DNA from 2 places in the Brevundimonas sp. DC300-4 genome. Region 2 is predicted to be linked to the other one. Evidence: predicted binding sites of a transcription regulator. Region 2 holds the regulator's gene; the other holds the start of a gene.
What was found. Region 2 encodes HrcA, which represses chaperone genes, less so after heat shock. Its sites were predicted from a motif close to GTTAGCANTCNNNNNNNNNGANTGCTAAC; they were not measured.

Region 1: groES (co-chaperone GroES) is a predicted target of HrcA. The motif match lies at 12,322-12,350, and genes of this name have one in related genera.

What each region holds. Positions count from the first base shown of each region.
Region 1 covers NZ_JAFCWC010000005.1:101,453-117,472, forward strand. Annotated here, with positions in the region: gene ACP7AZ_RS10305 (Hsp20 family protein) at 1-57, opposite strand, end outside; gene ACP7AZ_RS10310 (class I SAM-dependent methyltransferase) at 305-1,135, shown strand; gene ACP7AZ_RS10315 (class I SAM-dependent methyltransferase) at 1,278-2,141, shown strand; gene ACP7AZ_RS10320 (alpha/beta fold hydrolase) at 2,138-3,163, shown strand; gene ACP7AZ_RS10325 (CC0125/CC1285 family lipoprotein) at 3,186-3,737, opposite strand; gene ACP7AZ_RS10330 (LysE family translocator) at 3,822-4,460, opposite strand; gene ACP7AZ_RS10335 (S1 family peptidase) at 4,457-5,287, opposite strand; gene ACP7AZ_RS10340 (DUF350 domain-containing protein) at 5,298-5,741, opposite strand; gene ACP7AZ_RS10345 ((deoxy)nucleoside triphosphate pyrophosphohydrolase) at 5,897-6,322, shown strand; gene ACP7AZ_RS10350 (Flp family type IVb pilin) at 6,346-6,522, shown strand; gene ACP7AZ_RS10355 (protein-disulfide reductase DsbD family protein) at 6,590-8,767, shown strand; gene ACP7AZ_RS10360 (redoxin family protein) at 8,792-9,451, shown strand; gene ACP7AZ_RS10365 (hypothetical protein) at 9,452-9,898, opposite strand; gene pgi (glucose-6-phosphate isomerase) at 9,984-11,579, shown strand; gene ACP7AZ_RS10375 (hypothetical protein) at 11,610-12,143, opposite strand; gene groES (co-chaperone GroES) at 12,407-12,691, shown strand; gene groL (chaperonin GroEL) at 12,747-14,399, shown strand; gene ACP7AZ_RS10390 (GNAT family N-acetyltransferase) at 15,030-16,020, opposite strand, start outside.
Region 2 covers NZ_JAFCWC010000005.1:6,715-22,734, reverse strand. Annotated here, with positions in the region: gene nusA (transcription termination factor NusA) at 1-498, shown strand, start outside; gene ACP7AZ_RS09920 (RNA-binding protein) at 514-1,194, shown strand; gene infB (translation initiation factor IF-2) at 1,323-4,361, shown strand; gene ACP7AZ_RS09910 (hypothetical protein) at 4,478-4,975, shown strand; gene ACP7AZ_RS09905 (DUF2459 domain-containing protein) at 4,933-5,661, shown strand; gene rbfA (30S ribosome-binding factor RbfA) at 5,758-6,216, shown strand; gene truB (tRNA pseudouridine(55) synthase TruB) at 6,260-7,189, shown strand; gene rpsO (30S ribosomal protein S15) at 7,205-7,474, shown strand; gene pnp (polyribonucleotide nucleotidyltransferase) at 7,720-9,957, shown strand; gene ACP7AZ_RS09880 (hypothetical protein) at 10,023-10,409, opposite strand; gene rph (ribonuclease PH) at 10,708-11,442, opposite strand; gene hrcA (heat-inducible transcriptional repressor HrcA) at 11,577-12,641, shown strand; gene grpE (nucleotide exchange factor GrpE) at 12,638-13,267, shown strand; gene ACP7AZ_RS09860 (dienelactone hydrolase family protein) at 13,401-14,300, opposite strand; gene ACP7AZ_RS09855 (alpha-ketoglutarate-dependent dioxygenase AlkB family protein) at 14,377-14,982, opposite strand; gene ACP7AZ_RS09850 (hypothetical protein) at 14,992-15,408, opposite strand; gene dnaK (molecular chaperone DnaK) at 15,725-16,020, shown strand, end outside.

The sequences.
Region 1 (16,020 bases), 95 kb from region 2:
GAGGCGGTCGAAGCCCACGGCGGAACGATAGAGGGGGGTGAAGTCGATGGTACGCATGTCGATCTCCTGATCATCAGCAAGACTGAGCCGCTCCGCGTTGCCCGAAGCGGCGGTTGGAATCAGTCCGAGCGGTCCCTGTTGGGCCCCGTCCGGCCTGCGAGAGCCCGTGATCGGCGCTCTCGGATGAAGAGGTGGGATGCCTGAGTGCGACGTCAAGGGCAGGCCGGTTGCGGGATCGTCACTTGCCCGCGTGCGACCTGTCCGTAAGGTGCCGCCCAACCCGCCCTCTGTTTCGGAGCTGACCATGCACGCGTCCAGACTCGTCCTCGTCACCACCCTCGCCCTGATCTCGGCAGGAGCCGCCGCCGCCCAGACCGCTCCTTCCCCTGGAGAGACCCCGGCCCAGCGCGAGGCGCGACGCGAGGCCATGCCGCCGCCGGTGCTGCAGGAGGATGAGGCGCTCCAGGCCGCGATCGGCTCGGATGCGCGCCCGGCCGCAGACGTCGCGCGTGACGCCTTCCGCCATCCGTTCGAGACGCTGACCTTCTGGGGGCTGACGCCCGGGTCGACCGTGGTCGAGATCGAACCCGGTCGGGGCGGCTGGTGGAGCGCGATCCTGCAGCCCTACGCCCAGGCGACCGGCGGCGCCTATGTCCCCGTCAATCGTCCGCTGGAAGGGATGGTCGTGGCTGACGGCGCGGCGGACATGGTCGTCGTCGCCCGCGCCTTCCACAACTGGCACCGCTCGAACCCGCAGCGCACCGGCCCCTACCTGGCGGCCTTCTTCAAAGCCTTGAAACCGGGCGGCATCCTGGCTGTGGAACAGCATCGCGCCCTTGAGGGGCTGAACGCGGATGTCACTGCGCCCACCGGCTATGTCCCGGAAAGCTATGTCATTCATGCCGCGCAGGCGGCCGGCTTCGTGCTGGAGGCACGCAGCGAGTTGAACGCCAATCCCAGGGACGACCGCGACCACCCGTTCGGCGTCTGGACCCTGCCGCCAGTGCGGACCAGCGCCGCGCGCGAAGGCAACGCCACCGACCGGGCGACGCCGCTGACCGAGGCCGAACGGACCGAATATGACGCTATCGGCGAGAGCGATCGGATGACCCTGCGATTCCGCAAGCCCGCCTGAGTTTCAAGCCTTTGACGGCATTGGCGAACCCCTCTATCCCAACCCGTTCCGGGACGGCGTCGCCCTCCCGGCGACGGCCGGCGGGGAAGAGTTGATGCGGCATCAGGCGCGGATAGGGCGAACGGGACCATCGCGTCGGGCCATGCTGTCCGGCGTTGGTCTCGTGCTGATCTCCGGCGTCGCGGCCTGTGGCCGAAAGGAACAGAAGACCGCCGACCCCGAGGCTCCCGCCGGGCCGCCGGAAGGCTCACTCGAATGGGCCATCCAGGGGCCCTGGCGAGCCGCAGACCGGCCGCGCGACATCTATCGTCACCCACTGGAGACGCTGCGCTTCTTCGGCCTGCAACCGTCGATGCATGTGGTCGAGTTTTGGCCGGGCAGCGGCTGGTACACCGAGATCCTGGCCCCCTATCTCGCCAAGGGCGACGGCGAATACTACGGCGCGGGCTTCGCGACCGGACCGGGGACAGACCCTGCCCAGGCGGCCCTGGTCGCCAATTTCGAGCGCCGGTTCGGTTCGGACCGCAGGCTGTACGGCGACGTGAAGTTCAGCGCCTTCGGGTCCGGGACCGGACCCGTGGCGCCGGCCGGGACCGCCGACATGGCTCTGTTCATGCGTAACATCCACGCCTGGATGGCGGCGGGCATCGCCGAAAAAGCTTTCGCGGACGCCTATGCCGCCTTGAAGCCCGGCGGCGTCCTTGGCGTGGAGCAGCACCGGCTGGCTCCCGACGAGGATCAGGATCCGGCAGCCTCCAACGGCTATGTTCAGGAGGCGTTCGTCAAACAGCTGGCGGCCGAGGCCGGGTTCATCTTCGTCGCCGCCTCCGAGATCAACGCGAACCCGGAAGACACAAAGGACCACCCCTTCGGCGTCGAGACCCTGCCGCCGCGCCTCTTGACGGCGGCCCAGGGTGAGGCGCCCGATCCGGCGTTTGATTCCGCCAAATACCGCGCGATCGGCGAAAGCGATCGCATGACCTTGAAGTTCAGGAAGCCCGAGTGAACCGCGCCGCCGCCTTCGCAGCCAATGCACCGCTGATGGGCGTGCCCGGAGCCGCCGCCCCTCCCGGAGGGGTCGGCGAATGGTTTCGGGGCGCCGGGGGCCTGCGTCTGCGCGCTGCTCTCTGGACCCCGTCCGCCCTGGTCGCGCCGAAGCCGCGAGGCACTGTGGTGCTGTCGCCGGGCCGGACCGAGCCAATCGAGAAATATTTCGAGGTCATCGGCAACTTCCTCGCGCGCGGGTGGTGCGTCCTGGCCCACGACTGGCGCGGCCAGGGCCTGTCGGCGCGACTGCTGCCGGACCGGCTGAAGGGTCACGCCCGTGCGGTGGAGGAGTTCCAGGACGACTATGCCCGGCTTCTGGACGCGTTCGAGACGCGCGCGCCCAAGCCCTGGATCATGGTCGGCCACTCGATGGGCGGGGTGCTGAACCTGCTCTGTCTGGAGGCCGGCGAGACCCGGTTCGCCGGGGCGGTCCTGTCCAGTCCGATGCTGCGCATCAAGACCGGAAAACGGTCGATGTGGTCGGTCAAGCTGGCGGTGCGCTGGAACGTGCGCCATGGCAAGGCCGGCGACTTCGTGCTGGACGACGCTGACGATCCCTTTGACCATACCTTCGAGAAGGACGCACTGACGTCCGACGAGACCCGCTACGAACTGTGGCGTCAGCAGCTGTACGCCTGTCCGCACCTGGCGGTCGGCGGCCCCACCTGGGGCTGGCTGGCGTTCGGCATCGACGCGGGCGAACGATCGCTGAAGCCCAAGGCGCTGAAGTCCGTCCAGATTCCCTGCACCATCGTGCAGGCAGGCGACGACGACCGCGTCTGGAAACAGACCAACCGCTGGGCCGCCAAGCGGCTTGGCCGGGGTCGCTATGTCGAGATCGATCACGCCAAGCACGAGGTCATCATGGAGACCGATGACCTGCGGGCGATCTTCTTGAACGAGTTCGACGCGATGGCGGACTATGTCTCGCCGATCGCCGACCTGGGGCCGCCAAGGGCGGAATCCGAAGCGGTGGCCTGAGCCGCTGCTTCGGAAGCCTTGATCACATCGGGCGAGTGACGCTGCCGCCGATGTTGGCGATCACTTCGCGGGCGTCGAAGGCGTTGGCGTCGCCGGAAGGCTTCGCGCCGCGACCCATCACGATCTCGGTGGTCGCCTCGTAACGGTCGATCTGGCGAACGTCGAAGTCGTCACGGCCCCAGAACGGGTCGTTCCACCGGCTCCAGCCGCGCGGGCCGTAGTAGCGCCACGACGGGCCCCAGAACGGGCTGTAGCGGTTGAAGAACGGATCGCCGATCGTCTGGTAGCGGGTGTCGCGATCGGTGGCGCGATTGACCGTTGAGAACCAGTCGTAGCCGTTCTCGACAGTCAGTTCGGCCGAGCGCAGCAAGAGGCCCATCTCGACCTGGTCGCGCGCGGTGACCGAGTTGCCCGAGAAGCTGACGCGATAACGGTCATTCTCCAGCCGCTGCTCGGCATAGCCCCCGCGCTGGCCGTTGAAGCCGGCAGGGGCGTAGGCGGTGGATGTGGCGCAGGCAGCCAACGTCAGGGCCGAGGCGGCCACCACGAGAAGGGATTTGATCGAAGACGTCATTGGGGGCTCCTGAACTTGAGCAGAAAGTCCGTCATTTCACCTGAATGGCGCATGAACAGAGACGTTACGACAACTCACAAACCTCTATAATCGCGAAACAATCAGGACTGCGGCAATCAGAAGCAGGGAGCCGACGAAGACACCGAAGCCGCGCCGGAAACGAGGCTCGCCCATCCGCCGCGCCAGAACGGCACCGCTGAGACCGTAGGCGCTCATGGTCAGGACGTCCATGCCGATGACCGCGACCGCGAATAGGGCGAGTTGGGGTGCGGCGGGACGGTCGATATCGAGGAAGGGCGGCAGGACGGCGGTGAAGAAAAGCACCGCCTTCGGATTGGCGATCTGCACCAGGAAACCATCGACGAAGGCGGGTCGGCGCAGGTGGGTTCGGCCCTCGGTCGAGACCTCGCCCGGGGCAGGTTTGAACGCGGATCGGATCGAGGACGCGCCCAGCCAGGCGACATAGAGGGCGCCGGCGATCGCGACCCAGCGAAACACCTCGGGAAAAGCCGTCACCATGGCGCCGAGTCCAAGCGCGGCCGCGCCGAACCAGACCAGGGTCGCCACATTCATGCCGGCCACAGCGATTAGCACCGCCCGCTTGCCGCGCTCCATGCCGGTGGCGATGGAGAAAAGGTTAGCGGGTCCCGGCGTCACCGCCATGACCATCATCACGCCCAGGAAGACAACATAGAGATGCGGATCGACCGGCAGGGTGCTCACCGCGACAGACAGACCACCTGGGCGACTCGCAGGTCGCGGCGCAGGTCGTCCGAGACCCGGCCATAATTATCGACGGTTACGGGCTCGCCCAGCAACTGTTCGTCCGCCTGCTGTTCCCCCCGGATGGCGGGACCCAGGGTGTCGGGCGCGGTGGTGTAGAGCCGTCCCCGGCGCGGCGCCTCGGCGATGGTCAGGGCGACGACTCGTCCCCGCCTGTCCAGTACGGGCGCGCCGGACAGGCCCGCGAGCGTGCCCTCCAGCCCGGAGGTTCGCCCGACCTCGGCCCAGGCCAGCACCGGCTCGTCATGGGCGCCGCGTCCCCGGACCTTTAGCGTCTCGCGGCCGAGCAGGCGCGAGGTGACCTCGCCGGGCCTGCCCTGCGGGAAACCGGGATGGAAGGCTCTCTGGCCGACGTACAGGGGCGTATGGGTCGTGACTGGCAGGGCGGGCGGACCGCCGGCGGTGATCAGCAGGGCAATGTCGGCCCGGGGCGATAACCGCACATCGGCCGCCACGGCGCGACCGCCGCCGACGACCAGCGCCGGCCGACGACAGCCCTCGACGACATGGCGCGCGGTCAGCCAGCGCCCGCGTCCGGCGATCGAGAAGGCGGTTCCGGCGACAGGCTGGAAGGGCGCGCCCGGCGCGGTCACCGTCACCGACGGATCAAAGGGAGTGACGGGCCCCAGCAGTGCGCCCTCGATCTCGTCAGGCGGCGGGGGCGCGGGCGGGGCATCGGCGTTCTCGCGCCGACTGAGCGAACCCAGAACCAGGGCGAAGACCACGCTGGAATAGATCAGCCAGTCCGGTGGACGGGGAAAACGCATCCGCGCGAGCTCAGCCCGTCAGGGCGGCGGCGAGGATCAGGGCGGTCGCCAGCTTGGCCGACACCAGGAGCACGGCGGCGGAGATTTCGCCCTCCTGAATGCGTTGGGGCAGGCCGGTCAGGACCAGATCGACGATGCGGAAGGCCAGAAGCTGCAACACCAGGGTCGCCACGCCCCACAGGACGATATCCGCCACTGAGGTCGACACCGACATCGACACCGCCAGCGGAATGGCGAGGCCGAGCAGGACCCCGCCGAAGGCGACGCCGGCCGCGGCGTTGCCTTCCCGGATGAGGCTGATCTCCTTCCACGGCGTCAGCAGGGCGTAGATGACCGCTCCCGCGCCCAGCAGGCCGAAGGTGACCATGAGGTGGACGACCAGCACGGGGAATCCGCTGGCGAAGGCCTGGACCTCGGGGCTCGACAATGTGTCTGACAGGGAGGAGGGGGCCATGGCGGGCGGTAACGATCTCACGGTAAAGCCGTCGGACGCCGACGGAACGAAAGCAAAACTGCTTGCCTGATTGCCGCCCCAATCCGCAAGGACGTGGCGGACACACTGGATGACCAATGATTGCAGTCGCGTTACGCCAGACGGTATTGGGCGGCATGACCGAAGCCGCCCTCCCCCCCGTACTACCCACCGTCCTTGTCGTCGCCGTCGCCCTGATCGATGTGGACGGCCGGGTGTTGATCGCCCAGCGGCCCGAGGGCAAGGCTCTGGCGGGGCTGTGGGAGTTCCCGGGCGGAAAGGTCGAACCCGGCGAACGGCCCGAGGAGGCCCTGATCCGCGAACTGCACGAGGAGTTGGGCATCGACGTCAACGAGGCCTGTCTGGCCCCATTCGTCTTCGCGAGCCACGCTTACGAATCGTTTCACCTCTTGATGCCACTGTACCTGTGCCGGCGCTGGTCCGGCGTGGTCGTCCAGCGCGAGCACGCCGCCCTGGCCTGGGTGAAGCCGGACAAGTTGTCGGACTATCCCATGCCGCCCGCCGACGCCCCGCTGGTCGCCTGGTTGCGCGATCTTCTTTAAGGTTTCGCCCAACGGAGGGCCGAATGATGCGCCTGATCCGCCGGTTCCTGAAAAGCGACAGCGGCGCCACCGCCATCGAATACGGACTGATCGTGGCGATGATCTTCCTGGTGATCGTCGGTGCCGTCTCCCTGTTCGCCGGCAAGGCCACCGGCACGTTCGACAAGGTCTCGACCGCCGTGAGCGTCGCCACACGCTAGGCGATGGCGCTCCTGTGACGGATTGGGCCGTGGCGGTAAGGACCGCAGGCCGCTAAGGCTGCTGGCGATGTCGCGCCTTTTCGCCCTCCTCTTTTCGCTGCTGCTGTCGACAGCGCCGGCCCTGGCCCAGGCACCGGCGGTCAGCCGCGCGCCCGCCTTCGCCCAGTCCGGCCCCCAACGCACGGTGCGGATCGAGGCCGAACTGGTCCCGATGAGCCAGTGGGCCGCGCCCGGCTCCACCGCCATCGTTGCCGTCCGCCAGACGATAGAGCCCGGCTGGCACACCTACTGGCGCAATCCCGGTGATTCCGGCGGCGCGACCACCCTTGACTGGACCCTGCCCGCAGGCGTCGTTGCCGGGGACATCGTCTGGCCGACGCCCGAACGGCAACGTCTCCAGCACCTGATGAACTACGGCTACTCCGGCGAGGTGCTTCTGCCGGTGCCGATCGAGGTTCCGGCCCGCGCCCGTCCCGGCTCCACCCTGCCCGTCATCGTCCGCGCCCTGTTCCTGGTGTGCAGCGACGAGATGTGCGTGCCGGATGAGCTGACGCTCAGGCTCGACCTCCCGATTCGCCAGGGCGCGGCGCCGCTGGACCCCCACTACGGCGCCGCGATCCAGGCCGTGGTCGAGACCGCCCCCCGTCCCGCCGGCATCACCGCCCGGGCCGTGCTGGAGGGCCGGACGCTGCGCCTCTCCGCGACCGGCGGACCGCTCGCGGGCCTTGAGCCCCAACGCGCCTGGTTCTTCCCGTTCGAGACCGGCCTGATCGACCATTCAGCGCCCCAGCCGGGCGATCGGGGGCCGGACGGGGTGACCCTGAATCTGTCCGTCGGCGGCAAGCTGGCGGCCGAGGGGCTGACCGGGCCGATCGGGGGACTCCTCGTCACCGACGACGGCGCCTGGGAGATCGCGGCCGTTCCCGGCCCGGCCCTGGTGGGGGCGCGGGGCGGTGGCGCGCTCGACCTGTCTGAGCGGCCCGCAGGCGGCTCGCTGTCATCCTGGACGGGCTTCCTGCAGGCGGCGCTCCTGGCCCTGCTGGGCGGGCTGATCCTGAACCTCATGCCCTGCGTCTTCCCGATCCTGGCCATGAAGGCCGCCGCCCTGACCGCCGGCGCCCACGCGCCCGCAGAGGCGCGGCGAGACGGCCTGGCCTTTCTCGCAGGCGTGCTCACGACCTTCCTCGTCCTGGCCGGGATCCTGCTCGCCTTGCGGGCCGGCGGGCAGGCGGTGGGCTGGGGCTTCCAGCTTCAGTCGCCGGGCGTCGTGGCCGTCCTCGCCCTCCTGATGCTCGCCGTGGGCCTGAACCTGTCGGGCGTCTTCCATGTCGGCGCCGGTTTGCAGGTGGCGGGTTCCGGGCCCCTGTCACGGCTTTCCGGCGGGGTCGGCGCCTTCTTCACCGGCGTGCTGGCGGTGGTGGTGGCGGCGCCCTGCACCGCGCCCTTCATGGCCTTCGCCCTCGGGGCCGCCCTGCTGATGCCCTGGCCGATGGCGCTGGTCGTCTTCCTGATGCTGGGTCTGGGTCTGGCCCTGCCCTATGTGATCGTCAGCCTGTCGCCGCGTCTGCTGGCGAAGCTGCCTCGCCCCGGCCCCTGGATGGATCGGCTCAAGGGCCTGCTGGCCTTCCCCATGTACGGCGCGGGCCTGTGGCTGGTCTGGGTCTTCGCGCGGCAGGCGGGGGCAGATGCGCTGGGCGTCCTCTTCCTGGCGATCCTCTTCCTGGGTCTCGGCCTGTGGCTGGCGGGGGTCAATCAGACCTGTCGCGCGCAAGGCAGGGCCGGCGTGATCAGCGCCGTGACAGCGACCCTGTCCATCGTCGCCGCGATCGCCCTGACCGGCGTCGCCATCGGTCAGGCACGGGCGGAAGGCGGAGACGTCACGGCCGCGTCTGGTCCGCTGGCCTCGCAACCCTGGTCAGTGGAGGCCGTGGCGGCGGCCCAGGCCGAAGGTCGGCCGGTGCTGGTCAACTTCACCGCCGACTGGTGCGTCACCTGCAAGATCAACGAGCGGACCTCGCTGAGCTCCCCCAGGGTCGCCGAGGCCATGGCGGCGTCGAACGCGGTCTATCTGGTCGGCGACTGGACGCGACGAGATGACGCGATCACCCGCGAGCTGGAGCGCCGCCGACGCTCCGGCGTTCCGCTATACCTCCTCTATGCGCCCGGCTCGCCCGAGCCCCGCATCCTGCCCCAGCTCCTGACCGAAGGGGTCGTGATCGACGCCCTGGAGAGCGCCCGCCCCTGAGCCGACCCGAAGGAGACCGCCGCCGTGAACCGCCTGCCCATCCTCGCCGCCGTCCTTCTGACCCTTGCCGCCTGCCAGCAGGCCGAGGCGCCCGCCGCCGCTCCGGCGACCGGGGCGACCCCCGCCGTGGCGACGACCGGTCGGGCCCAGGTCGCCCCCGCCTTCACCCTGATCGACAGCGAAGGGGTCGCGCGTTCCCTCGCCGACTTCCGGGGCAAGACTGTCGTCATCGAATGGACCAACGAGGGCTGCCCCTATGTCCAGAAACATTATTCCTCAGGGGCCATGCAGGCCCTGCAGCGCGAGGCCGTCGCCGACGGCGTGGTCTGGCTGACCGTCATCTCGTCCGCGCCGGGCAAACAGGGCCATGTCGAGGGCGAAGGGGCCCGCGCCTGGTGGACCCGTAACAACGCCGCCTCGACCCATCTGCTGCTCGATCCCGAGGGAGCGGTCGGCAAGGCTTACGGCGCGATGACGACGCCCGACATGCGGGTGATCGACGGAGATGGCCGCATCTTGTTCACGGGCGGGATCGACGACCGTCCGACCAACACGGTCGAGGATCTGGAAGGCGCGAACAATTTCGTGCGCGCGGCGCTCGAGGACGTGGAAGCCGGCCGGCCCGTTCGCACGGCCTACGCCCAGCCCTATGGTTGTTCGATCAAATACCCGGAAGAGGCCTGATCAGACCTCGGGCTGGGGCGGCGCCGTGATGACCTCGACATTGTCGTTCAGCAGATAGGACAGTTCCGACAGGGCGGTGGCGCGGGCCTCGTCCGTGGCGGCGGCTTCCACAGCCCCGAGTTTAAGCGGGATGTCCTCGGAAATGCCGCGCAGGATGCATTTCAGGTCGCCGTCCGTGCCGCGCTCCTTGAGGATCAGATGTGCCTGCATGTCGAGAGCGGCGAGTTCCTGCGCCTCAAGCTTGAAGGCGTCGAAGTCGGTCAGCACGCCGTTCCAGCCCTCGACGACGGTCTTCAGGGCGCCGGCGCGGCTGACGATGTCGATGAACAGGGGCTCGGAGGCGACCGAGACCGGCGCTCCGGCCACCGCAGCCGGCTCGGCGGCGGCCAGGACCACATTGGGGTCGCTCAGCAGGAGGGCGGCGGCGATGGCGATGCCACAGGACATGGTGAACGACCTTTTCGCGAATCTACGATTGAACCGGTCTACGCCCCACCCGTAAACGAGACCTTGATTAAGGGGATATGTTCGCATGACCGACTGGACCGCCTTCGATGTCGCCGCGGCGCGGGATGCCGACGCCCTCATCGTCGACCAGTTCGCGGCTGACCCGGATCGGCTGGCTCGGATGACGGTCGAGGCGGCGGGTCTCTACCTCGACCTGTCCAAGCAGAGCTGGACAAAAGCCGCCTTCGAGACCTGTCTGGACCTGGCCCGTTCGGCCGGAGTCGAAGCGGCAAGGGCACGGCTGTTCGGCGGCGAGGCGATCAACTTCACCGAGGGCCGCGCCGTCCTCCACCCCGCCCTGCGCGCGGCGACGGGGGCCGACTTCCACGCCCTCGGCGAAGCCGTCTCCGCCGGGGTCGACGCCGTCCGCGCCGACATGGCCGCCTATGCGACCGCCGTCCGCTCGGGCGCCGAGACGGGCGCGACCGGCAAGCCCTTCAAGGCCATCGTCCACATCGGCATCGGCGGCTCGGATCTCGGTCCCCGTGTCGTCTGGGACGGGCTTCGTCCTGTCGACCCGCAGATCGACCTGCGCTTCGTCGCCAACATCGATCCGCGTGACATGGCCGAGGCCCTGACCGGCCTCGCTCCCGAGACGACCCTGGTCGTCGTCGTCTCCAAGACCTTCACCACCCAGGAAACCCTCGCCAATGCCGAGGCCGCCAGGGCCTGGCTGGCGGCCGGCCTGCCCGAGGCCGGCCGCGACAGGCATTTCATCGGGGTGACCGCCGCGCCGGACAAGGCCAAGGCTTTCGGCTGCGCCCGCACCTTCGCCTTCCGGGACTGGGTCGGCGGTCGTTACTCCCTGTGGTCAGCGGTCAGCCTGAGCTGCGTCATCGCCCTGGGGCCGGACGTGTTCGACGCCATGCTGTCCGGCGCTGCGGCCATGGACGAGCATTTCGTTTCGGCGCCGCTTGAGAAGAACGCCCCCGTCCTGATGGCCCTGGCCCAGATATGGAACGTCGACGGCATCAACCGGCCGGCCCGCACAGTCGCCCCCTACGCCCACGCCCTGCGTCGGCTGCCCTCCTTCCTGCAGCAGTTGGAGATGGAGTCGAACGGCAAGCGGGTGCATCGCGACGGCTCGCCCGTGAAGCGCCAGACCTGCCCCGTCATCTTCGGCGAGCCCGGCACCAACGGCCAGCACGCCTTCTTTCAGCAGATTCACCAGGGGCCGCAGGTCGTCCCGGCCGAGTTCGTCATTGTGGCGAAGACGCACGCCGACGCGCCTGAAAGCCCGCTGTGGTCGAATGCTCTGGCCCAGGGTCAGGCGCTGATGCTGGGCAAGACGACGGAGGAGGCGCGGGCTGAACTGATCGCCTCCGGCGCGGGTGCGGCCGAGGCCGACCGGCTGGCAACGCACAAGACCTTCCCCGGCAATCGACCCTCGACCGCCATCGCCATGGAGCGTCTGACGCCCGGGACGCTGGGCGCCCTTCTGGCCCTCTACGAGCACAAGACCTTCGTCGAAGGCGTGATCTGGGACATCAACTCCTTCGACCAGTGGGGGGTGGAACTGGGCAAGGTGTTGGCCAGGGCGATCTTGAAGGATGTCTCGGCCGGCGGACCGTCGGCGACGCTCGATCCCTCGACCGCGTCACTGCTCACCCGCCTGATGTAGAAACGGGCACCGAAGGGCCCGCTTCAGGTCTCAGTAGTTGCGCCAGCGGCGTTCGTCGCGCCGGTCGTCCCGGCGATCGTCCCGGCGATCGTCCCGGCGATCCGAGCGCCAGTCGCGGCGATCCCAGCCCCGCTCGCGGCTGTTGATGCCGTGCTCGCGTTCCCAGTGGCCGCGATTGCGCCAGCAGCGGCCGTCCCGCCAGTAGTCACAGTCGGAGCGGTATCCACTGTTGCCGTAACCGTAGCCCGAACCGTAGCTGTAGCCGTAGCTGCTCCCGCCATAGGAGCGATAGCCGCGACGGTCGTCGTCGCTGGCCGCCGCCGCGCCCAGAGCCGCCCCGGCCAGGGCTCCGCCGGCGACATAGCGATCGTCGCCGTCGCCGAGCACGGCGCCGGCGATCCCGCCGACGACCGCGCCGACCACCAGCCCTGCGACCACATCGCCGTCGTCATTCCGATCGTGCCGGTCATGGCCGCGACCGTAGTTCTGGGCGGCGGCCGGCATGGCGACGGCACTCAGGGTCAGGGCGGCCGCGCCGACAGCGATCATCCGAAACATCTTCATTCTCTGGCCCTCCAAGGCGGTCAGTGAAGCCTGCTCTCCCACCCGGGCGAACGGTGACCGACGAAATCCATTGCTGCGCTCGTGAACCTGAACGGCTGAATTGAATTCCCGTTCATCTGGCGTTCATCGAGCGCGCACGTCTTGACGCTGCTGGGCCGCGACCCTACTTCCGCTGCGCGTTAGCACTCGTGGGGCCCGGCTGCCAAAAGCCGCCTCCGAGCCGCGACGATGAACTTTTGAAGTCTTCACTGGAGAATACACAGATGGCGTTTCGTCCTCTCGGCGACCGCGTGCTGGTCAAGCGCGTGGAAGAAGAATCCAAGACCAAGGGTGGGATCATCATCCCCGACACCGCAAAGGAAAAGCCCCAGGAAGGCGAAGTCGTCTCCGTCGGCCCCGGCATTCGTGACGAGCGCGGCACGGTCAACGCCCTCGAACTGAAGGCCGGCGACCGCATCCTGTTCGGCAAATGGTCGGGTACGGAAGTAAAGCTTGAGGGCGAAGACCTGATCATCATGAAGGAATCCGACGTCCTGGGCGTGCTGTAAGCACACCGATCGTCCGACCTTCTTCAACGAATTCAATATTTAGGAGCTGCCTCACATGGCTGCCAAGATCGTACAGTTCAACACCGACGCGCGCGACAAGATGCTGCGCGGCGTCAACGTCCTCGCCAACGCCGTCAAGGTGACCCTGGGTCCCAAGGGCCGCAACGTCGTGATCCAGAAGTCCTTCGGCGCCCCGCGCTCGACCAAGGACGGCGTCTCGGTCGCCAAAGAGATCGAGCTGGAAGACGCCTTCGAGAACATGGGCGCCCAGATGATCCGCGAAGTCGCTTCGAAGACGAACGACAAGGCGGGTGACGGCACCACCACCGCGACCGTCCTGGCGCAATCGATCGTGCAGGAAGGCCTCAAGGCCGTCGCCGCCGGCATGAACCCGATGGATCTGAAGCGCGGCATCGACAAGGCCGTCACGGCCGTCCTCGCCGACATCAAGGCCTCGGCCAAGAAGGTCTCGAACAACTCCGAGATCGCCCAGGTCGGCACCATCTCCGCCAACGGCGACGTCGAGGTCGGCGAGATGATCGCCAGGGCCATGGAAAAGGTCGGCAACGAGGGCGTCATCACGGTTGAAGAGGCCAAGACGGCCGAGACCGAGCTGGACGTCGTCGAGGGCATGCAGTTCGACCGCGGCTATCTGTCGCCCTACTTCATCACCAACGCCGACAAGATGGAGGTTCAACTCGAAGAGCCTCTGATCCTGCTGTTCGAAAAGAAGCTGTCGTCGCTGCAAGCCATGCTCCCGATCCTGGAAGCCGTGGTCCAGTCGGGCCGTCCGCTGCTGATCATCGCCGAGGACATCGAGGGCGAGGCCCTGGCCACGCTCGTCGTCAACAAGCTGCGCGGCGGCCTGCGCGTCGCCGCCGTCAAGGCTCCGGGCTTCGGCGACCGCCGCAAGGCCATGCTGGAGGACATCGCCGTCCTGACCGGCGGCCAGGTCATCTCGGAAGACCTGGGCATCAAGCTCGAGAACGTCACCATCGACATGCTCGGCAAGGCCAAGAAGGTCACCATCACCAAGGACGACACCACCATCGTCGACGGCACCGGTGAGAAGGAAACCATCGAGGCCCGCATCGGCCAGATCAAGAAGCAGATCGAGGACACCTCCTCGGACTACGACAAGGAAAAGCTGCAGGAACGTCTGGCCAAGCTGGCCGGCGGCGTCGCGGTCATCCGCGTCGGCGGCTCGACCGAAGTCGAGGTCAAGGAAAAGAAGGACCGCGTCGACGACGCCCTGAACGCCACGCGGGCCGCGGTTGAAGAAGGCATCGTCCCCGGCGGCGGCATCGCCCTGCTGAAGGCGACCAAGGCGCTGGAAGGTCTTAAAGGCGACAACGCCGACCAGACCGCCGGCATCGCCATCATCCGTCGCGCCATCCAGGCCCCGATCCGTCAGATCGTCGAGAACGCCGGCGTCGAAGGCTCGATCGTGGTCGGCAAGGTGCTCGAGAACCCCTCGCTCACCTTCGGCTTCAACGCCCAGACGGAAGAGTACGGCGACCTGGTCGCCATGGGCGTGATCGACCCGGCCAAGGTCGTCCGCACCGCGCTGCAAGATGCTGCGTCGGTCGCCGGCATCCTGATCACCACCGAGGCCGCTGTGGCCGATGCTCCCAAAAAGGGCTCGGGCGGCGGCTCCGGCGGCATGGGCGGCGGCGGCATGGGCGGCATGGGCGACATGGACTTCTAAGCGGAAGGGCGGCGTTTACGCCGCCCGGACGCCCCGGCGCAGGCCGGGGTCCATGGCTCAGTCACCGACTGAAATGAAGAGGGCGGGTCCGGAAACGGACCCGCCCTTTTTCTTTGTCGGTCCGTCTGACGATAGAGCATCTCTTGGACGGCCCGGCGGTGCAGCTCCAGAATGAGCCGCCTCGTCTAGGCGACGAGTCGAACTGGCGGATAGAGCTCACTGGACGCCAATCGCTTTGCCGCCGCCTCAGGCGAAACGCGGCTATAAAACTGAGGCGGGTGAAACGCTCCGTGACGTCTCATTTCTTGCAAAGAGATTGGTGTTTTCAATGGTTGAACGTCGCCGATAATCAGAGCGGCCCCGGACTCCAGCCCGGCAAAGTAGCTATCAAACGCAGCCTTTGAGATGGACGCTTTGGGGCCATAGAGTTCCCACAGCTCAGCAATGGGAGCTTCGACGACCGTATCGATTTTCAGGAGCGCTACAATTTCTCCAACGGGCAGCGTCGAGTAGAGCCACGCTCGGGTTCCGTCTGCGATACGAGGCGCTCGGCGCCGGAGCTCCACCGACTTTGCCCCAGATACGATCGGGCGAGCGTACGTTGGCGAGACGGACAGCATGATCATGTCTTCACGTGGCATGCGGACGTCCGGCTCCAATAATCTTCGATGCGGTCTCTGCGTCGATTTCCCGACTGCGGACAAGGTTCGTTTTGTCGTCGACGCCGAGGACCTTCAGCTGAGCAAACGACACGGGCGTTGCGAAAGGCATAATGTTATCGAACCATACGGCAAGAACGGTCGTATCTTTCGTCAAACGGTTCAACGCTCGCCCACGCACGACAGCAGCTTGAAGTAGCTCCTCTGGTGCTCGATCCTTTTGGATCACTTCAGCCCGGCTAACTCGGGCCACCGCGATTGCGGCAGACCGCCCGAGGCCCTTTCCCGACTCGTAAAATATGATCGGTCGCCCCCGCACCAGGGTTGCCGCGTTCCGAGGCGATGAGAAATAGACGCGACGAGATCGGAGGGCGGCCTCGGGCTTCGGAAAAAGAGGTAGTTGGATCCCGCCCAATAGGTCGTCGGCCCAGACCCGCTGAATAGGAACGATTGCAGCCGAGCGGCCAGGCAGGAGGAAGAGGGCGGGCGAGAGAACCGACTCTAAATCTACCAAGCTGAGCGAGTTGGTGCGTCCGTCAGCTGTGAGCTCGATGGACTGTTCGTTATGCCCAAACGACGGCATTTGCGCTGGCACCTCCGCGTTCGCGCACGTGAGGAGCGCGCGTCGGCATTCCGCCCAAGAAGTCGGGATGACAGCAGTCCCGAGCGCGATCTTCTGTAGGCCAGAGCTACCCGCTTGAGCGAGGAAGCCGTTTGCAATCGCCGCGCGTCGAACCGTTGACTGACCGGGAACGTCGACGAGTTCGACCCGCGCCGGCCGTTTGCCGGCAGCCAGCCGGACATGATGCTCAAGAACATAGTCTGCGGCCGTTGCTATCGACGGATGGTGATCGTCGCCGGCGACGAGGACTCTAGCGAAGCCTTTGGGCCCAGCGGGCGCCTGATAGAGAGCTGCTGCGATCAGGTGACCGTCTTCTCGAACACCGACAGCGCTGAAGCGC
Region 2 (16,020 bases):
GAGGAACTGCAGGCCCGCGCCCGCGACTATCTCGAGAAGCAATCCGCCATTCTGGACGCCAAACGCGTCGCCCTGGGCGTGCTGGACGAGGTCATGGCCGTTCCGGGTGTGACCCTGCCGATCGCCGTCGCCCTGGGCGAGGGCGGCGTCAAGACGGTCGAGGACCTGGCCGATCTGGCCACCGACGAAATCCGCGGCGGCTACGAGATGAAGAACGGCGAGCGAACCAAGGTCGCCGGTGTTCTGGAGAGCTTCAACCTGGCCCAGGAAGACGCAGAACTGCTGATCCTCCAGGCCCGCGTGGCCGCCGGCTGGATCGATGCCTCGGAACTGCCGCAGCCGCCGGAGCCTGAGTACGAGGAAGGCGGCGAGTACGCCGAAGGCGACTTCGATCCTGAAGCCGTGTTCGACTCCGCCCCGGAGGACGACGCCGAAGCCGAGGTCACCGCTGATGACGCCGAGGTCGAAGACGACCTCGCGCCGACCCCAGACGCGTGATGGGGTGCGCCGTTCATGAGCCTTCGCGACGCGACGATCGATAGAGAGCGCCGGGACCTGGTGACCCACCAGGCCATGGATGAATCTCGACTGATCCGTTTCGTCGCCGGACCGGACGGCGCCGTCGCCCCCGACCTTGGAAGGAAACTTCCCGGTCGCGGCATGTGGGTGGAGGCCTCGCGGGCCTCGATTGACGCCGCCGTGAAGAAAAATTTGTTCTCACGCTCGGCCAAGGCCCAACTGAAGCCGTCGGCCGATCTCGCCGACACGGTCGAAACCCTGCTGATCCGGCGCTGTCTGGATCAGCTGGGTCTTGCCCGGCGCGAAGGCGTGCTTATCTCCGGCTTCGAGAAATCCGCCGCAGCGATCCGCTCGGGCAAGGCCGCGTGGCTGATCGAGGCCGCCGACGGATCGTCCGACGGGCGCGGAAAGCTCGTCGCCCTGGCACGACATCAGACGACCAAGGTCTGCGGCGCTTTCAGTGCGGACGATTTGAGTTTGGCCCTCGGGCTGGAAAATGCGATACACGCCGTCCTGCTGCATGGCGGCAGAGCCGATCGCTGGACCATCGAGGTCGAACGACTGGCGGGATTTCGATCGCTTCGGCCTGCGGCCTGGGACACGGACCATCCGGGTTCCTCAAGCGGGAACGGGTCGAACGAGGACCCGAAGGACGAGCCTGAACGGGCGGATTGACGGGCGGGGTCATGCCTCTTTCGAGAGGCGGACGCCGCACGACTTTTTGCGTTTCCAGGCTTTGGCGTGACGAGACGACTTTTGACTAAGACGCGGCGGAATTCTCCGCCCTCGAGTAAAGCGACCGGATGAGCGACGAGAACGACAAGACCAACGACGGCCAGACTCCGCAGGCCCCCACCGGAACCCCGTCGACGACGGGACCACGGGCGCCTCTGAGCCTGAAGCCGCGTGCCGTGGGATCGGTCCCGACCGGCACCGTGCGCCAGAGCTTCAGCCATGGCCGCACCAAGACGGTGGCGGTCGAAATCAAACGTCGTCCAGGCGCTCCGGTCGGCGGGCATCAGCGCCCGCAGGGCTTCGACGTCGCGCGTCCGCGTTCCGACGCTCCCGCTCCGCAGACCTCCGCGCCGCGTCCGCAAATGCAACAGCCCGCTGGCGGCCGACTGTCCAACGAGGAACAGGAAGCCCGTCGTCGCGCCATCGAGACGGCGACCCAGGCCCAGGCCGAACGCGCCGCCGCGCAGGCCGCCGAACAGGCGCGTCGCGACGCCGCCGCTCGTGATCAGGCCGCCGCTACGGCCGCCGCCGCCAGCGCCGCCCAGGCCGAGGCCGCCGCCGCCCGCGCCGCCGCGGAGGCTGCACGCGCCGAAGCCTCCAAGCTGACCGCCGCCGCACCCGCCCCGACTGGCAAGCCTGCCGCTCGTGCGCCGCTGGCTCCCAAGCCCGCCGCCGCGCCGCCGCCGCCGGCCCCGGAGCCCGTCGCTCCGGTCACCGCCGCGCCCGAACCGGCTCCGGCCGCTCCGGCGCCGGTTGCCCCCGCTCGCCCGGCCCCGCCGGCGCGTCCTGTGGTCAATTTCGGCCAGCGTGTACCCAAGGCCCCGAACCCGGCCCGAGCGCCCATCGACCGTCCTGCCTTCGGCGCTCGCTCGGCGCGCGAAGAAGCCATGGGGGGTGGTGAGAAATCCTACTCCGACCGTCCGGCCAATGCCCGTCCGACCGGGGCCCCCGCGCGTCCGGCCGAGCCCGTTCGCTATTCTGCGCTGAACCCGCGTCCGGCCCCCGGCGCCGCCCGACCGGGAGGTCCGCGCACCGGTCCCGGCGGTCGTCCCGCCCCGAACGCGCCTCCGGCAGAGGCCAATGTTCTGCGCCCGGCCCGCGCGCCCGGCGGCGGTTTCGCCAAACCGTTGAAGCCCGAGGACGATCGCGACAAGCGTTTCTCCGACGCCGGCAAGGCTGTAAGTCGCACGCGTGGCGAGCCCAAGCGCCGTGAAGGCCGTCTGACCATCCAGTCCGTGGCCGGCGACGGCGATACGGCCGAGCGCATGCGTTCGCTGGCGTCGGTCCGCCGCGCCCGCGAACGTGAGAAAGAGAAGCGCAAGGGCGGGTCCACCGACGCGCCGAACCGCCCGCGCGAAGTCATCATTCCTGATGTCATCACCGTACAGGAGCTGTCCAACCGGATGGCTGTGCGCGGCGTCGACATCATCAAGTTCCTGATGAAGCAGGGCCTGATGATGAAGATCAACGACGTCATCGATACCGACACCGCCGAACTGGTGGCCGACGAATTCGGCATGACCGTGCGTCGCGTGTCCGAGTCGGACGTCGAGGCCGGCTTCCTGTCCGACGACATCGACGACGAGGCGACGACGCCCCGCGCGCCGGTCGTGGCCATCATGGGCCACGTGGACCACGGCAAGACATCGCTTCTGGACGCGCTGCGCACCACCGATGTGGCGGCGGGCGAGGCCGGCGGCATCACCCAGCACATCGGCGCCTACCAGGTGAAGACGCCGAACGGCGACGCTGTGACCTTCCTGGACACCCCGGGCCACGCGGCGTTCAGCGCCATGCGTACACGCGGCGCCAACGTCACCGACATCGTCATCCTGGTGGTGGCGGCCGATGACGGCGTCATGCCGCAGACGATCGAGAGCATCCAGCACGCGAAAGCCGCCGGTGCTCCGATCATCGTGGCCGTCAACAAGATCGACAAGCCGGACGCCGATCCCCAGAAGGTCATCAACGAACTGCTGCAGTACGAGATCATCGGCGAAGCTCTGGGCGGCGACACCCAGATCGTCGAGATCTCGGCCAAGGCGCGCACCAATCTGGACGGCCTGCTCGAGGCCATCCTGCTGCAGGCCGAGGTCATGGACCTCAAGGCAGATCCGGAACGCTCGGCCGAAGGCGTGGTCATCGAGGCCAAGCTGGACAAGGGTCGTGGCCCGGTCGCGACTATCCTCGTCAAGCGCGGCACGCTGAGGAAGGGCGACCTGGTTGTCGCCGGTTCCAGCTTCGGCCGCGTCCGCGCCCTGCTCAACGAGCGCGGGGAACAGCTGACCGAGGCCGGTCCGTCCGTGCCGGTCGAGATCCTGGGTCTGGACGAGGCTCCGAGCCCCGGCGAACCCCTGGCCGTGGTCGAGAACGAGGCCCGCGCTCGCGAGCTGACCGAGTACCGCGCCCGCATCAAACGCGAGAAGGCGACCGGCGGCATCAACCAGGTCAGCCTGGTCGATATGATGGCCAAGCTGGGATCCAAGAAGATTTCGGAGCTGCCGGTCCTCATCAAGTCGGACGTCCAGGGCTCGGGCGAGGCCATTCAGGGCTCGCTCGAGAAGATGGGCAACGACGAAGTCCGCGCCCGGGTCATCTATTCCGGCGCCGGCGGCATCACCGAGTCGGACGTGCAGTTGGCCAAGTCGGCCGGCGCGCCGATCCTGGGCTTCAACGTCCGTGCCTCGAAACAGGCCAAGGATCTTGCCGAGCGTGAAGGCGTGGAGATCCGCTACTATGCGATCATCTACGACCTGCTGGACGACATGAAGGGCGTGCTCTCGGGGATGCTGGCCCCGCTGCAACGCGAAACCTTCCTGGGCAACGCAGCCGTGCTGCAGGTGTTCGACATCTCCAAGACTGGCAAAATCGCCGGTTGCCGGGTGTCCGAGGGCGTCGTCCGCAAGGGCGCCAAGGTCCGAATTATCCGCGACGACATCGTCGTGCTGGAACTGGGCACGCTCGCCACGCTCAAGCGCTTCAAGGATGAGGTCAACGAAGTGCCGTCGGGCCAGGAGTGCGGCATGCATTTCCAGGGCTTCCACGACATCAAGGTCGGCGACTACATCGAGTGCTTCACCGTCGAAGAGATCCAGCGCACTCTCTAGCAGGGCGCTACCGCTCGCGACGCGGTTGCTCGCTGCTTGAGCGCGAGGTTGGTGTGATTGGGAGGTCGACAGCGTCGGCCTCCCTTCCGCCGCAAGTCGCGGTTTGAAGTGATGCCATGCTACACCGTATGCTCGCCGTTCTGACGCTCGTCGCCATCGCTACGCCGGCGGCGGCAGATACTCGCTATCTCGCTTTCGACCCGTCCGACCGGGTCACGACCGCCCTGACGCGCGGCGTGACGCTGGAGGTGGAGCGCGGCTGGTTCGGCGCAGTCAGCGTCCGGCGGATCATCTCCACAACGGCGCGCGGTTCCGCGACCATCGCGCGCGGCGGCCCGGATGAGGCGAGACGGGTCCTGCCCGAGGGTGCCTCCGAGAGTACAGTCTATTCTCTTGCACAGGAAGGCGACGGGCGAGGCCTGGCCCGTGCCCTTTGCCCCGGGGCCGACGCCGCCTTCCTCGTGCTCGGGCGCGTGCGCGCCGGGCGGCCGATCGTCATGCACGGTGCAGGACGCTGGCCGGACGGGGCGTTCCGGCACTGCGTAACCCTGTCCTACGACTACCGGGGCGAATGGAGCCTGCCGCCCCGCGCCTCGGCCGCCGAGACGGACTGATGCGGATCGTGGGGGCGATGCTCCTGGCTGGAGCGCTGGGACTGGCCTTCGCCCTGTGGACCTGGACCCGTCCGGGTGATCCGGCCTTGCTCTCCCATACCGAAGCCGGCGTCACCGTCCACGTTCTCAACAATGGGTTCCACACTGATCTCGCCGTGCCCCGGGCGGTGCTGGAGGCCGGCGGCGGGCCCCTGGCCGAGGCGTCCCGCTCGATCGGACCGGGCGACTGGATACTGATCGGCTGGGGCGACGCGAAATTCTTCGTCGACACGTCTCCGATGGCAGAGCGGCTCCCCGACGGCCTGCGGGCCTTTTTCTGGCCTGGCAATGCCTCGGTCGTCATGCTGGACCCGGAGAAGGGCAACCCCGCAGGGCGTTTCACGCCCGACAACCGCCGCACGCTTGTCCTGTCGCCTGAGGCCTTCGCCGGATTGCGCGGGCGGGTCCAGGATTCGCTGACGCTCGTCGAGGGCCACCCCCGCCTGTCCACGGCGCGGGACGGCGACGGCGCGCATTTCTTCGCCAGCCGGGAGCATTTCTCGATCGGCTACTTGTGCAACAACTGGACGGTGCGGGTGTTGAATGCGGCGGGACTGCCCGTCCGTCCATTGCGTTCAGTGACGGCGGGAGAGGTCATCGCCGCCGTGGATCGCGCTGAATTGGACACCGGCGCCAGACGGGACTAGACCGCGCCTCTTTTTGTTTCGCCGCTGTCAGAAGGCTCCGACGCGGCGTCGCTTCCCGGCCGGGTCCGATCCCCGGCGGCGAACAGGACGAACGCCATGAGCAACCGAAAATCCTCCAAACCCGCCGCCAAGGCCGGAACCGTGAGCCAGCGCCAGCTGCGCGCCTCGGAAATGATCCGCCACGCCCTCGTCGAGGTGATGCGCGAGAACGAGATCCGCGATCCCGCCCTGATCGGCGTCTCCGTGACGGTCACCGAGGTGCGTCTGTCGCCGGACTTGAAGCACGCCACCTGTTTCGTCGAGCCGCTGGGCGCCGGGATCGAGACCTCGGACACCGCCGGCCACATCGACGAGATCATCAAGGCGTTGAACGAACACGCTAAATTCTTGCGCGGCGCCCTGGGCCGCCATATCGACATGCGTTTCACGCCGGACCTGCGCTTCCGCCACGACGAGAGCTTCGCCGCCGCCGAACGCCTGAACCGGCTGCTGGACGACCCCCGCGTCCGCGCCGACTCCTTTGTGCCGCCTGTTGAAGACGAGGACGAGGATTGATGGTCCGGCGTCAAGCAGCGCAAGGCGCGGCAGGCCAGGCCTGATGGGCCGGCGCAAAAAGGGCCTGGTCGTCAACGGCTGGGTGTGTCTGGACAAGCCGTTCGAGATGGGCTCGACCGACGCCGTGTCGAAGGTCCGCCGCCTGTTCGATGCCCAGAAGGCCGGGCATGCCGGGACGCTGGACCCTCTTGCCAACGGTATCCTGCCGATCGCCCTGGGCGAGGCGACCAAGACAGTGCCCTTCATGATGGAGGCGGAGAAGGTCTATCGCTTCACCATCAACTGGGGCGTATCGACCGATAGTGTGGACCGCGAGGGCGAGATCGTTGCCCGTTCCGATGTGCGCCCGACAGCCGAGGCGGTCCGCGCGGTTTTGCCGACCATCGTCGGCGAGATCGACCAGACCCCGCCCCGGTTCAGCGCCATCAAGGTCGACGGCCAGCGAGCCTATGACCTGGCCCGCGAGGGCGCGGACTTCGAGCTGGAGAGCCGCCGGGTCACCATCCACGAGGCCGAGGTCACTGATGCGCCAGACGCCGACCATGTCGAACTGACCATTCGCACCGGCAAGGGCGTCTACGTCCGCTCGCTGGCCCGCGATCTGGCGGTCATGCTGGGCGCCGAGGGGCATGTCTCGGCCCTCCGACGCGAGCGGGTAGGGCCGTTTTCAGTCGAGAACAGCGTCACGCTGGATTTCCTGACCGATCTGGTGCATAGGGACGCCGCCTTGGAAGGCCTACTGCCCGTTTCGACCGCCCTGGACGACATCCCGGAACTGGCCGTCACGGAACAGGACGCCTTCTCGCTTCGTCAGGGACGACCGATCGTTCTGCTCCCCCGACAGGTCGAGACGCTCAAGAGCCGCCTCCGGGACGGCTCTCGCACCGTTTCCGCCTTTCAGGGCCAGACCCTCGTCGCTCTCGGTCAGATGCGGGCCGGCCGGCTAGAACCCGACCGCGTATTCAATCTCTAATTCTGGAGAAACACGATGTCGATTACGCCAGAGCGTAAGAACGAAGTCATCGCCGAGAACGCCCGCACTGCAGGCGATACCGGTTCGGCCGAGGTCCAGGTCGCGATCCTTTCGGAACGCATCGCCAACCTCACCGAGCACTTCAAGACGCACAAGAAGGACAACCACTCGCGCCGCGGCCTGCTCAAGATGGTCTCGCAGCGTCGTCGCCTTCTGGACCACCTGACCAAGGTCGATAAGGAGCGTTACACCGCCCTGATCACCAAGCTGAACCTGCGCCGCTAAGCGCAGTTCTGCGGAACAGTTTCGAGGCGCGGGCCACGTCCGCGCCTCTTTCCGCATCCAGAGACCAGCCGCGCACCACGGTTTTTACTGGTGCAGACGCGAGGGCCAGAGCGGTCCTCTTTAACTCCCGGATCGATCGCGATGGCGCGGCGGTCCATGGATCGAAGGACTGAACGCCCGACGCATCCAGCCCCACTGATGGGATCCCGCGCGGAATACGCCGCCCGGGCTACGAAAGACGAAACATGTTCGATATCAAACGCAAGACGATCGACTGGGCCGGCCGCCCGCTGACCCTGGAAACGGGCCGTATCGCCCGCCAGGCCGACGGCGCCGTTCTGGCCACCTATGGCGAGACCATCGTCCTCGCCACTGTCGTCTACGGTCGCGCGCCCAAGCCGGGCCTGGATTTCTTCCCGCTGACCGTCAACTACCAGGAAAAGACCTTCGCCGCCGGCAAGATCCCGGGCGGCTATTTCAAGCGTGAAGGCCGTCCGACCGAGAAGGAGACCCTGGTCTCTCGCCTGATCGACCGTCCGATCCGCCCGCTGTTCGTCAAGGGCTTCAAGAACGAGACCCAGGTCGTCATCACCGTGCTGCAGCACGATCTCGAGAACGATCCCGACATCGTCGGCATGGTCGCCACCTCCGCCGCCCTGACCCTGTCGGGCGTGCCCTTCATGGGCCCGATCGGCTCCGCGCGCGTCGGCTATATCGACGGCGAGTTCGTGCTGAACCCGACGCTGGACCAACTGCCCGACTCGCAGCTGGACCTTGTCGTTGCCGGCACCAAGGACGCCCTGATGATGGTCGAGTCCGAAGCCAAGGAACTGTCCGAGCAGATCATGCTGGACGCCCTGATGTTCGCCCATCGCGGCATGCAGCCGGTCATCGACGCCATCATCGAGATGGCTGAGCACGCCGCCAAGGATCCGTTCGACTTCTCGCCTGAGGACCACTCGGGCGTCGTCACCCAGATCCAGTCGCTGGTCGGCGAGGACATCAAGGCCGCCTACACCCATCCCGGCAAGCATGCCCGTCATGAAGCCGTCGGCGCCGCCAAGAAGAAGGCCTCGGCCGCTCTGGTGAAGACCGACGAGAACCCGGACGGCGTCGATTCCGCCAAGTTCGGCGTCGCCTGGAAGGAATGCGAAGCCCACGTCCTGCGTCGCGACATCATCGACAACGCCCACCGCGTCGACGGGCGTGCACTCGACAAGGTCCGCGACATCGTTTCAGAAGTCGGCATCTTCCCGCGCACCCACGGTTCGGCCCTGTTCACCCGCGGTGAGACCCAGGCCATCGTGGTCGCCACCCTGGGCACCGGCGAAGACGAGCAATACGTCGACTCGCTGGCCGGCACCTACAAGGAGAAGTTCCTCCTGCACTACAACTTCCCTCCCTATTCGGTCGGCGAGACCGGACGTATGGGCGGCGCGGGCCGTCGGGAAATCGGTCACGGCAAGCTGGCCTGGCGGGCGATCCGTCCGATGCTGCCGACCGCGGAAGAGTTCCCCTATACGATCCGCATCGTGTCGGAGATCACCGAGTCCAACGGTTCGTCCTCCATGGCTTCGGTCTGCGGCGCCTCGCTGGCGCTGATGGACGCGGGCGTACCCCTGAAGAAGCCCGTCTCGGGCATCGCCATGGGCCTGATCCTGGAGCCGTCGGGCGAGTTCGCCATCCTGTCGGACATCCTGGGTGACGAAGATCACCTGGGCGACATGGACTTCAAGGTCGCCGGCACGCGTGACGGCATCACCTCGCTGCAGATGGACATCAAGGTCGCCGGCATCACCGAAGAGATCATGAAGAAGGCCATCGCCCAGGCGTCGGCCGGTCGTCTTCACATCCTCGATGAGATGGACAAGGCCATCGACGGCGCCCGCACCGAACTGGGCGAATACGCGCCGAAGATCGAATCCATCAAGGTTCCGGTCGACAAGATCCGCGACATCATCGGCACCGGCGGCAAGATCATCCGCGAGATCGTCGAAAAGACCGGCGCCAAGATCAACATCGAGGACGACGGCACGGTGAAGATCGCTGCCTCGGATCAAGAGAAGATCGACGCCGCCAAGAACTGGATCTCGTCGATCGTGTCCGAGCCCGAGCCCGGCATGATCTACTCCGGCAAGGTCGTGAAGGTCGTCGACTTCGGCGCCTTCGTGAACTTCTTCGGCGCCAAGGACGGCCTGGTCCACGTGTCCCAGATCTCGCTGGAACGCGTCGCCAACCCGGCCGACGTCCTGTCCGAGGGTCAAGAGGTCAAGGTCAAGTTCCTCGGCTTCGACGATCGCGGCAAGACCAAGCTCTCGATGAAGGTCGTCGACCAGTCGACGGGTGAAGACCTGACGGACAAGATCAATGCCGAACGCGCCGAACGCGGCGAGCCTGCCCTGACCGAGGACACCGGCGGCGGCGGCAAGAAGCGTGAAGGCGGTGGAGGCGATCGCGGTCGCAGCCGTCCGCGTCGCGACTAAACGTCGGCGTTAGCCCTGAAATGAACGAGGCCCCGCTGGCAACGGCGGGGCCTTTTTCTATGGGGTCAGGCCGAGCACTCGGCGGGCCGGGCCTCGCCCGGACCGTATTGGCCGCAGGAGCGGTCGATCTCGTCCTGGATCAGGGTGCAGGCGTTGGCGGGATTGCATGGCGGGTGGCTGGCCGGGCTGACCATGGTGCAGCGCTCCGCCAGCCTGACAGCGGCGGCCTCGCCGATGCTGTCCGCGCAGGTCCGATCGGCGGCGCCCAACAGCTCGCCCTCGGGCGACGAGGCTTCTTCCTGGGGCGGAGCGTCGTCTGGCATGACCGGCGTCTGTTCGACGGTGGCTTCCGCGGTCGCGGTCTCTTCTGCGGCCGGAGCCGTCTCGGGCGAGCCGCAGGCGGCGAGCGACAGGCCGAACGCAAGGGCAAGGGCGGCGGGCACACGAACCATGGCGGCGTCTCCGGGCGATCTGGAAGGCGCGACGATGACGCTGTTCTCCGTTGCTGGAAAGCCCGTTCTCGTCCGCGAAAAACACCCTGACGAAACGGACCTAACGGACGAAACCTTTGGTCTTTCTCAACAGAATCAGAAGGTTGCTGTTTCGAGCCTTGTCACTCCCCGGAGGGTTCTCCGACAGGGCGGACGAAACGGCGCTGGATTGTCAAAGACCCCCCCCCCCCCAGATATGGGATACGACCGCGCATCCGCAAGGCGTGGACAAGAATAAATTCACACCCGGGGTGGAAGCTCAGCGCTGGCGGGCGAGCGCCTCGTCCACCGCGGCCTTCTGCAGCTTGAACAGGTCGTTGCAGCCCGCCTCGGCCAGTTCGAAAAGACGGTCGAATTCGGGGCGTGAGAAGCCGCGCTTCTCGCCGGTCGCCTGGATCTCGACGATGGTTCCCGAGCCGGTCAGGACGAAGTTGCCGTCGGCTTCGGCGTTGGAATCCTCCTCGTAGTCGAGGTCGGCCACGGGCGTATCAGCGAAGATGCCGCAGGAAATGGCCGCGACCTGATCGAGAATCGGATCGGCCTTCAGCACGCCTTCGGCCCGCAGGTAGCCCAGCGCCGAGGCCATCGCGACCCAGGCACCGGTGATCGAGGCGGTGCGGGTGCCGCCGTCGGCCTGGATGACGTCGCAGTCGATCAGCACCTGACGCTCGCCCAGCGCCTTGAGGTCGACGACGGCGCGCAGGGAGCGGCCGATCAGCCGCTGGATTTCCTGCGTGCGGCCCGACTGCTTGCCGGCGGCGGCCTCACGCTTGCCGCGCGTGTGGGTGGCGCGAGGCAGCATGCCGTATTCGGCGGTGACCCAGCCCTGACCAGTGTTGCGCATCCAGCCGGGCACTTTTTCCTCGATCGAGGCGGTGACCAGGACCTTGGTATGGCCGAACGAGACCAGGCAGGAGCCCTCGGCGTAACGGTTTACGCCGGTCTCCAGCGTCACGGCGCGGAGCTGGTCTGGGGTGCGTTCGGAGGGTCGCATGACGGGTATCCTGAAGGTCGGTATTGCATTGGCGTATCGAGCGGCGGTGCTTATCCTGAAAGGGTGAGCCTGTATCCCCCCAACCTCCCCGTGCGATCGGGTCGCCGCCCGTGAGGCCGCCGCTCAGCCCCCTGATGACGCCCCACTACGCCGGCTTGGCCGCGCTGGACCAGCGGGCGCGGGATATCTTCAGGAGCGTGGTGGAGACCTATCTCGAGACCGGGGAGCCGGTGGGGTCGCGAACTGTGTCGAAAGGCGGGGTGCATCTGTCGCCCGCCTCGATCCGCAACACGATGCAGGATCTCACTCTGGCGGGGTTGCTGGCGGCGCCGCACACCTCGGCGGGGCGAATCCCGACCCATGCCGGCCTGCGCCTGTTCGTGGACGGCCTGCTGGAGATCGGCGACGTCGGGACCGAGGAGCGACGCGAAATCGACGCCCGTCTGCTCGGGCGCGGCAAGGGCTTCGAGGAGGCGCTGAACGAGGCCACGGCCCTGCTGTCGGGTCTGGCGGGCGGGGCCGGCATCGTCGCCAGTCCGGTGCGGGACTCGGGCGTCAAACATGTGGAGTTCGTGGCCCTGGGCTCGGGTCAGGCGCTGGCGGTACTGGTTGCCGATGACGGGACGGTCGAGAACCGGCTTATGCCGCTGGCCGCCGGCGTGACGCCGTCGATCCTCCAAGAGGCCTCGAACTTCCTTTCGGCCCGCATGAAGGGCAGGCTCCTGTCCGAGGCGCGTCTGGAGATGGGGGCGGAACTGGCCGCCGCGCGCAGCGAACTGGACGCCACCGCCGCCCGTCTGGTCGAGGACGGGCTGGCGGCCTGGTCGGGCGGGGCGGATCGTCAGCGGTCGCTGATCGTGCGGGGGCGCGCCAACCTGTTGCAGGACGCTGGCGCCGCTGAGGATCTGGAAAAGGTCCGGGTCCTGTTCGACGATCTGGAGCAGAAGGAACAGCTGATCGGCCTGCTCGACGGGGTCGATGCGGCGCAGGGAGTGCGGATTTTTATCGGGGCGGAAACGCGACTGTTTTCGCTTTCGGGTTCCGCCGTCGTCGCGGCGCCCTATATGACGGGCCGACAACGGGTTCTGGGCGCCATCGGCGTGATCGGACCCGCAAGACTGAACTATGCCCGCATCATCCCGTTGGTGGACTACACCGCGCGGGTGCTGGGGCGCATCCTGGACGGACAAGACACGTGACCGATACCCAAGACCCGAACTACGATGCCGAGCTGGACGAAGCCCTGGCCAACGCCGAGGCAGGTCTGGACTCTGGCCCGGCGGACGATCTCGGCCCGCTGGACGCCATGATCGCCGAGCGCGACCAGTGGAAGGATCGCGCCATGCGGGCGGCGGCTGAGGCGGACAACGTCAAGCGCCGCACCGAGACCCAGATGAACGACGCCCGCGCCTTCGCGATCCAGCGCTTCGCGAAGGACCTGCTGGGCGTGGCCGACAATCTGGAGCGCGCCCTGATGGCTGCGCCCAAGGACGCCGACGCCGGCGAGGCCGGTCTGGTGACCGGTCTGGAGCTGACGCAGAAGTCCCTGTTGCAGGCCTTCGAGACCAACGGGCTGAAGCGCGTCGCCCCGGGGCCGGGCGAGGCTTTCGACCCGCACCTGCACCAGGCCATGATGGAACAGCCCTCGGCCGAGGTTCCGGGCGGCAGCATCCTCGTGACCATGCAGGCCGGCTACGAACTGTTCGGCCGCACCGTGCGTCCGGCCATGGTCGTGGTGGCGGCCAAGGGGTCGGGTCCGCAAGGCGGCAATCCCTATGGCGCAGCGCCCGGGGCCAACGGCGGGTCCTTCGACGGCAAGGCGTAGTCCCGATCCTCCCCCAATGGGGGAGGTGGCTCGAAGCGAAGCGTAGAGACGGAGGGGCCCCGGTTCAGATGCGGAGTCTGCGGCCGGCCCCCTCCACCGCTCCGCGGTCCCCCTCCCCCAACGGGGAGGAATTCTACTTAAGCTTCGCCTCGAACAAGGCCAGCAGTCGGGCCCAACCGTCGGCGGCCTCGGTCGCGCGATAGGAAGCCCGGTAGTCGGCGTGGAAGCCGTGGGGGGCGTCGGGGTAGAGTTTGATACCGCTCTCGGTGGCGCCCGCGGCCTCCAGCGCCGCCTGCATGGCGGCGACGGAATCGTTGGGGATGCCCTGGTCCTGGCCGCCGTAGTTGCCGATGACGACGCTCTTCAGGTCGTCGGCCAGATCGACCGGGAAGGGCTGGCCCGCGGCGACCTGTTCGGGCGTGGCGGTCGGCGAGGGGGCCAGACGGCCGTACCATGCGACGCCGGCGTCGATCGCGGCGAAGCGGGCGGCGGCCTGCCATACGACCTTGCCGCCCCAGCAGAAGCCGGTGATCCCGACCTTGTCGACATTGGCCCACAGCTGGCCCGAGGCCCATTCCAGGGTGGCGTTGATGTCGCCCATGACCTGTTCGTAGCCAGCGGCGCCGACGATGGCCTGGATGCGCTGCATGTCGGCGAGCGGGGCCGGATCCTCGACGCGGACGAAGAAGGCCGGGGCGATGGCGACGTAACCGGCCTTGGCCAGACGGCGGCAGACGTCCTGGATATAGGCGTGCAGGCCGAAGATTTCCGACACGACGATCACAACGGGGAAGGGGCCATCGCCTTCGGGGCGGGCGACATAGGCCGGCAGGTCGAAGTCGTCGGCGGAGGGATAGGAGACCATCGCCGTCGCCAGGCCCTCGGAATCGGTCGTGATCGGCTGGGCTTCCTGGGCCAGGGCGGCGACCGCATAGCCGGTGAACATGGCTCCCGCCGTCAGCCCGCCGAGGGATCGGCGCGAGAACCGGAAATCGTCGGCGTTCTGGCCTTCGGGGCGGATCAGGATGGTCATGGGCGCTTCCTCCGGGATTTTCCGTGGCGGACTGTGACGAGACCGCGCGGTTCCGTCGAGTCACCGCCCTGTGACCTTACGCCGCCCGGCGAAGGGTCAGGTTGATCCGCCCGCCGCCGGGCATCAGCCGCGACGAGCCGGCCACCAGTCGATCGATCCCATGGCGCGCCAGTCGAGCGGGGCCGGTCAGGGCGCAGACGTCGCCTGACGCCAGTTTCAACGACCGGGTCGGCCCCTTGCCCGCCGGGCCGATGCGGAAGACGGCGGTGTCGCCCAGCGACACCGACAGGACCGGGGCGCAGAGGTCGGCCTCGTCCCTGTCCTGATGCAGCCCCATGCGGGCGTCCTCACGGTAGAGATTGATAAGGCAGGCGTCGGGCGGCCCGGGCCAGCCGGTCAGCTCGGCCCACAGGTTCAGAAGGACGGGCGGGATCGGCGGCCAGGGCGCGCCGGTCTCGGGATGGGTCGGCTGGTAGCGGTAGCCCGCACGGTCCGAGACCCAGCCGAGCGCGCCAAGATTGCTCATCCTGACCGAGAACGGCTTCCCGCCCGGGGTCACCGGTCGATAGAGGGGCGCGATGGCCAGGGCTGTGTCGATTTCGGCCAGAAGGGAGGCCTGCGCGGCCTCCTGCAATCGGCCGGGCCAGTAGTGAAATCCGGGAAGGTCGGGGAAGGGCTCCATCGCCTTCGTCTAGCGCGTGAAATAATAGTCCGCGACCTGGCAGGCGTTGATGCCGCTGCGTTGCAGGCTCTGGCCGTTGTCGAACTCTGCGCGCAGCGAGTAGCGGCAGGCGCCGGAGCCGTCGTCGATGGTCACCACCACACTCTGGCCCGGCGACAGGGTGCCCGAACCCAGGAGGTCGTCGCCCCAGTCCCCGCCGCTGGAGGCGTAAAGATAGGTCATCGACCAGCCGGTCTGGTTATGGATGCGGACATCGCGATTGTAGGCGTCCTGCGATGGATGCGCCGGAGTGACCGCATGGACCGCCACGACCCGCTTTGACGCCGATTCCGCCATCGCCTGGGCCCCCGACAGGCCAAGCAGTGTCAGGCCCAGGATCAGGGCTGGTGTGAACCGGCGGGGCTTGCGAGGCGGGGAGCGCATCATCGGGACCTGCAACTGGCGGGCCCGTGACCCGCAACCAGGTCCAACAGTGCCCGAACGGGAGCCTGAACGCACCTGATGACCCCTGACTCCGCCTGAATCGGGCCTCGTCCTGAAACAAGGCCTTGCGGGGCATGACGACTTTCCCATATCCCGACCAGCCCGAGAGACCCCGCAATCCGTGGGGTTTCACGGAAAAACAGACAACCTGCCGCGCTCTCGCCCCCGAGAGGCGGCGCAACCAAAACGGGGGCGGTCACGCGCGGCGCTTTCTGACAAGGCCGCCGCATCGCCCGCCAGACGGAGAAAAGACAGGCTCATGGCCAAGATTATCGGTATCGACCTCGGCACCACCAATTCGTGCGTGGCCGTCATGGACGGCAAGAACCCCAAGGTGATCGAAAACGCCGAAGGCAACCGCACCACCCCGTCGGTGGTCGCGATCCAGGACGGCGGCGAGACCCTGGTCGGCCAGCCCGCCCGTCGTCAGGCTGTGACCAACCCCGCCAACACCTTCTTCGCCATCAAGCGCCTGATCGGCCGCAGTTTCGACGATCCCGTCGTGGCCAAGGACAAGGCCATGGTGCCCTATGAGATCGTCAAGGGTCCGACCGG